2 regions of the Thalassotalea ponticola genome follow, and region 2 is predicted to be linked to the other one. Evidence: predicted binding sites of a transcription regulator. Region 2 holds the regulator's gene; the other holds the start of a gene.

Region 1 (3,435 bases), 1.6 Mb from region 2:
AGACACACTGATTGCGTTTTTAGCGGGCCTGCTAATTATTCCGACCTTATTTGTGGCTCAGCACATGGGGCAAGAAGTCTTTCGCGATGGTCAACTTATTGGTGGGCCGCAATTGATTTTTGCCACCCTGCCCGCCCTATTTGAATCAATGGGCCAAATTGGTATTTATGTGTCACTGGTGTTCTTTTCACTGATGTCAATGGCAGCGTTGACCTCGACGATTTCATCAACGGAAGTTCCGGTTGCCTATTTGGTTGAAGACAAGGGCTATTCGCGGACTCGGGCGACGCTACTGGTATCGATTATCGTGTTGTCGGCAAGCATGACGTTAGTGTTTAACTTTGATCCACTTTTTAGCATGGTGATCAATTGGGTGAACTCGTTCCAGCTGCCAATCATGGGCTTGTTTTATTTTATCGTCGTGGGTTGGATGTACAAGCGAGGCAATCAACTTGCCGATAAACAATTGCTACAACAAAAGCCGTGGTTGAAATTTTGGGCAAACTACTTGCGTTTTGTTTGCCCCTTATTGCTTTCGGTAGTGTTTATTAACGTCATTAGCAACAGCTAACCCCCTATTAGCGCACCAACGTCTGCTCAAACACCCGAGCAGGCTTGGTGTCATCATCACCTTGTGACAAGTCAACCTGCTCAATTTTTTCAAACCGACTGCTGATTTTATTCGCTGATGTATGAATTTTTTTAACGTCGTTAGCGGCTTGATCAATATGTCTGGCGAGATGATCAAAGCGCTCTTTAAAGCGATTAAAATCTGTACCTAGCATGTGTAAGTGCTCTTGGATTATATGAACCTGTTGACGCGTCGCCTCGTCTTTCAGCACACTGCGCACGGTGGTAAGTACCGCCATTAACGTGGTTGGCGAAGTTAACCAAACCCGCGAGCGGTATGCCAGTTCAACAAGCTCAGGGAAATGGGCGTGAATTTCGGCAAAAATCGCCTCCGCCGGTAAAAACATAATGGCTCCATCAGCGGTTTCTTTATCTAAGATATACTTACTGCTGATGTCATTAATGTGTTTCTTGATATCTTGTTTAAATTGATTCTGGTAATTTTTCCGCTCGACATCACTTATTCCCACTTCGGTCATTTTGCGATAGCTTTCTAACGGAAATTTCGAGTCAATAACGATATTACCGGTCGGTTGCGGTAAAAATAATATGCAATCGGCGATCTTGGCATTGGATAAGGTATATTGCAGGGCAAAGTGTTTTTCGGGCAGTACATTGCGAATTAGCGCATTGAGTTGAACTTCACCAAATGCGCCGCGAGAGCGTTTATCCGACAGCACTTCTTGCAAACTGACCACGTTACTAGACAGTTCGGTTATTTTGCGCTGAGCATCGTCAATAATCGCTAAACGCTTGACGATGTCGTTAAATGTTTTCGTGGTTTTATCAAAGCCTTCTGAAAGGCGCTTTTCAACACCTGCGGAGATCTCCTGTAGGCGTTTATCGGTGTTTTGGGTTAATTCGTTCATCCGCTTGGCCAAAACTTCGCCGTTGGCTTGCATCGCTCGACTCAACTCTTCGCGGTTTTGCGCGGTAGTGCTCTGCAAATGCCCAACCAACTGATTTATCGCCTCGATTTGATTCTTATTAAACTGCTGTTTGTGCTCGGCCAATTGCTCGGTCAACGACAATCGAAGTTGCGCGAGTTGTTGTTGTGTGGCGTTGATAAAGTTGTTTTGTAATTGACTTTGTTGTTGACTAATTTTATCAATGTGAGCAATTTTTTCTGCCATTACCGCGTTGTCACGGCTGTCGTGTTGCGCTTGGGTTTTCAGTTGTTTTAATTGGTTGATAACAAACAGGGTTAAGCCGATCAGTAAAAGTATCAGCGTCGCTACCACAATGGGCAGTAATAACGGGTTATCCAAACTCATAAGGTCTTCTTGATTTTTTATACTGGTTATATGTACAGTCATTAAATCACAGATAGCCCCTATTGCAAAGCGTTAAAAAAAATCTCGTCGCTGAATATCAGCAACGAGATTTTTTAATCAATGTATATGGTCAAGCGACGTTTACTTGAGGTATTTTTTCATCCAAGCAAACACTTCGCGATACCATTCTTTTAAGTTATCGGGGTTGCGAATGTGGTGATCTTCATCGGGGAACATCACTAAGCGTGAATCGATACCCTTGCGTTGCAATACCGTAAACGCAGCCAGCGACTGACTGTAAGGCACGCGGTAATCCAGTTCACCTTGAATAACCAACATCGGCATAGTCCAGTTATCGACATGGGCTGAAGGATCAAACTTGTCGTAATTTTGTTTAAATTGCCAATAAGGCCCTGAGAAATCGTGCTCTGGGAACCACAGCTCTTCAGTGGTGTGGTAAAAGCTCTTCATATCAAACAGACCTGCATGGTTAACGATACAGTTGAAACCGTCTGACCAGTTACCCATGATCCAATTCATCATATAACCGCCATACGACGCCCCTAGCGCACAGGCGTTATCAGCGTCCAACCAAGGCTGTTGCTTGCTGATGTAAGCCATACCCTTTTGCAGATCAACCAGGGGTTTGCCTCCCCAATCACCACTTATTGAGTCGGTAAACTGTTGACCATAACCGGTTGAACCGTGAAAATCTATCATCACCACGCCGTAACCCTGTGCTGCCCATAACTGCGCATTCCAACGATAGTGGAACATATTGCCAAAACTACCTTGCGGGCCACCGTGTACTAGAAAAGCAATGGGGTATTTTTGACCTTGTTTAAAGTTGGCCGGCTTTACCCAATAACCATGAACATCTTCGTTGTTCCAGCCTTTAAATTTGAATTGTTCAAATGCCCCCATGTCGACATTGGCTAGCTCTTGTTTGTTTACCTGTGTTAATTGCTGAAGGCCAAAACCATCTTTTGAAATAACGTATACATCGGCGGGGCTGGCTAAGTTATGGCGAGTAAAGTACACCTTGTCACCATTGATAGACACATCTGCGGCATAGCCATCATTAAAGATGGTGTTGACATCACCGAAGGCGAGATCGATTTCAAAAATTGATTTTTGACCAACATCTTGGGCCACCGCAATCACCGAGCGATTGTCGTGATCAAATTGGAAGCTGGCAATCGAACGATCCCACAACGGTGCAACTTGTTTGACATCGCCGGTTTGTAGGTCTTTGATCGTTAGCGTGTACTTGTCCGATTCATACACTGGTGTTTTCATCGCTTTCCAAGCCAAATACTTGCCGTCTGATGAGTACACCGGCATCGCATCCCAGGCGGTGTTTTGTTCGGTAATATTGGTGATGTTATTGTTCGCCAACTCTACTTCAAAAATATCCCAATTGGTTGACCAAGCATGGTCAACACCCGGTGTTTTTGCAGAAAATGCTAACTTTTTACCATCGACGCTGAACGCAACTTGCGTCATACCAGCAAAATCAGTGTCCCAATCA
Region 2 (3,435 bases):
TTAATAACCAATATAACAGTGATGTGTTTTTTGTTAGGTTGTGCTTCAACAAACAATGAAACTTTAAGTTTTAATAGCAAATGTGAAGGCTTTGAGTCCAATGACTCCGACAGGCTCGAATATAATTCTTATAAGAACTCTATCAATAGAGTAGCTCCTAAGTACCCAATTCAAGCGGCAAGAGATAAAGTTGAAGGGTATGTTCAATTTAATTTTGATATATCTGAACAAGGCAAGCCAATAAATATTGAACCAATATCGTCATTTCCTTCAGATACTTTTATAGACGCTGCAAAACAGGCTCTTTCACAGTGGGAATATATCCCTATGACTAAAAGTGGCTCGCCAGCATTAAGCAAGTGCCATAGTGTACAAATTGATTTTAGGCTGAGCTAAGACTGCAGAGTCGAGCTACGTACATTGTTGTGCTTAGAATTATATTTTAGTTAGGCTCAATATTCTTACTAGGACGTTAATATGAATAAATGAAAACCGCCTTCTTCACAAGGCATTAACCTTAAGTGGGGCGACCAACAAATTCGAGGCTTAGTCCTCGAATTTTTATTCATAAAAGTGAATATTTGACTTGGCGGTCGGTTAGGTTAGTATGAAGCGAAGTGGCGGAGGCAACTACCGCTTTGAGCGATAAGCAGACCTTATTAATACGATGAATAACAATAAGAAAAAATTAATCCGGATGCTGGCTATTCAAGTGTTGTTGACTGCCATTCACAAATATTTAGATACGCCAAATGATGTGAGTTTTATTACTTGGCACTTCTTAGCTGCATTGGGTTTTGGAATATATGTTATTTGGTTCGCTTTGAATCTACGATGCCCAAATTGCGGTGCTGGTCAGGTATTCCGAGGTTTAAGTGCGTTTAACATTCGGTGGCCTGAGAACAATTGCCACAAATGCGAAAAGCCTTTAGGCTAACAGGCAGTAAAGAGCGATCAACGGTCGGTTTAGTAATACCGATAATTATCATTTAATAAAACGTGGAATAATTCCGTGTTTCATGGATATTTCCACTTATTGCAACTGTTATGAGGATCAAAAGAGTGTTAGAGGACGTCAAGAATGCTTTTCATTTTGCGTTTGACAAATTCAGCCCGATTTTGGTCGGATGGACAATCGGCTTATATTTCTTAGGCGCTTTTTCATCTCCTGAGAATATTGACAATACTCATATAGCAAATTTTGATCGCTTTATAACCCTTTGTTTAATTTGTTTTGGTTTAGCCTTTTTATTTAAGCTTTTTAAGTTGCGCAGATCCCCATAACAAGGCAATAAAGTCATGGACGCAAAACAGTTGGCTGCGCTCGTGCCTCGCTTATTTTAGCCAACTATTTTGCGCCACTTATTGAGGTGTTATTACCTCGAAACCAGCGTATATTAGCAATTGCTAACGGGCAGAAAATGGCACAAAGCGGTCATAGCCTATTAGCAGATCTACGATTAGTGTGATTGTCAGATTTGGTTAAGACCTATTATTCACGTCTGACAGTTCAAGTCGAGACTTATACAAATTAAGTCAACGTCACAAGATGCTTATATGGACCAATAACTGGTTAAATACAAAAGATTGGCATTCAAATCACAAAGACCTTAGATAGGCTCATTTTTTGATCTTATCACCTCATTTTCGATCATTTTCCAGCAAAAACATGACAGTTCACTGAAGTTAACCCGCATTAAAGTATTTGCTCAGTTTATTTTGCTTGGATTATTTTAGAAATAAACTGGATTGCACACACACATACCTTATTTTTAATTTGCTGTTGCGATAATCCACAAGCTGTATATACTAACAGTAACTGTACGAATAAACAGGCCAAATTAACATGCGAGCACTAACTGCCAGACAACAACAAATATTTGATTTAATCAAAGAAACAATAAACGCCACCGGTATGCCACCGACACGTGCTGAAATTGCTAACTTTTTTGGCTTTAAATCTGCCAACGCCGCCGAAGAACATTTAAAAGCACTAGCCAAGAAAGGCTTTATTGAAATGCTGCCAGGCACGTCACGCGGTATCAAACTCGCAGAAGAGCACATCGACGACGACGGCCTACCACTTATTGGTCGCGTCGCTGCCGGTGAACCCATTTTGGCACAAGAGCACATTGAAGATAGATACAAAATTGATGGCAACCTATTTCATCCAGCCGCCGATTACTTACTGCGCGTTAACGGCGAGAGTATGAAAGATATTGGTATTATGGATGGTGATTTACTTGCCGTGCATCAAACAACTGATATCCACAATGGCCAAGTTATTGTTGCTCGTGTGGAAGATGACGTTACCGTAAAGCGTTTTAAACGAGAAGGTAATGTGGTGTACTTACACGCCGAAAATAAAGACTTTGAACCGATTGTCGTTGATTTAGCCGCAACGCCTTTTAATGTTGAAGGTATCGCAGTAGGTGTTATTCGCAACGCCGACTGGATGTAATAGCGGTAGTCTCACTGCTAACTGCTAACTGCTAACTGCTAACTGCTAACTGCAGTTCTATTATCTACCAATAGAAACTCACCTTTTACAATCGAACAATCAAGCGCCTTTTGTTGAAGGCGCTTTTTTATTTGTCCCGCAGAACACTATCCCTTTACACCGACACCTTTAGTGTGAAACATTTTTCCCTCCGACGAAAAAATCGTAAATCCATAAAAAATAAAGAGTATTTGCTCTACACGTAGTCATTACTAAATATCCAAAAATTCTATCATTTTTTACACAAACAGCTTTACCTCGTATAAAAATTGAGTAATTCTAGTATACGTATTAATCAGTTATTGGCATTTGTATCGCGTAATAACGAAAAAGCGCAACACATAACAACAATAACACGCGCAATATCTACCACATCAAAACCCAACGTAGATTTGCTGTACGTAAATAACAGCGGTGAAATTTCAACCGCACTATAAAAATAAAATTTACGGAAATTTGCGACATCGAATTAAGATGTATCTTGTCCTTCTTTCTGTATTTTCTTTGGCTTAATAAGCAGAGGAGATGTCGAGTGAAAAGACGCAACCTGAGTTGGCTGTTGTTGACAAGTATGTTTGTCAGTTCAGTTCATGCTGAGTCGCAATTCAATATGACTAAAGGTGTGACGGATGTCAGCCAAAATGTCTATGACTTGCATATGATGGTCATGTGGATCTGTACCGCCATCGGTATTGTCGTATTTGGGGCCATGTTTTGGTCAATGCTTTTCCACCGTAAATCAAAGGGATCTAAGCCAGCTGATTTTCATGAAAGCACGAAAGTAGAGATACTGTGGACGGCCATTCCTGTTTTTATTCTTATTGCCATGGCATGGCCAGCAACCAAAACGCTGATCGCCATGGAAGATAACTCAAATTCCGATATCACCATTCAAGTCACCGGTTCACAATGGAAGTGGCATTATAAATACTTTG

The links. The regulator LexA, encoded in region 2, represses DNA repair genes until DNA is damaged. The targets are predictions, from matches to a motif close to TACTGTATNNNNATACAGTA.
Region 1: ACAY30_RS08385 (DNA recombination protein RmuC) is a predicted target of LexA. The motif match lies at 1,925-1,944, and genes of this name have one in related genera.

Annotation. Positions count from the first base shown of each region.
Region 1 covers NZ_CP166871.1:1,939,656-1,943,090, forward strand. Annotated here, with positions in the region: gene ACAY30_RS08380 (sodium-dependent transporter) at 1-571, shown strand, start outside; gene ACAY30_RS08385 (DNA recombination protein RmuC) at 579-1,904, opposite strand; gene ACAY30_RS08390 (S9 family peptidase) at 2,046-3,435, opposite strand, start outside.
Region 2 covers NZ_CP166871.1:309,754-313,188, reverse strand. Annotated here, with positions in the region: gene ACAY30_RS01405 (energy transducer TonB) at 1-396, shown strand, start outside; gene lexA (transcriptional repressor LexA) at 1,847-2,461, shown strand; gene coxB (cytochrome c oxidase subunit II) at 3,072-3,435, shown strand, end outside.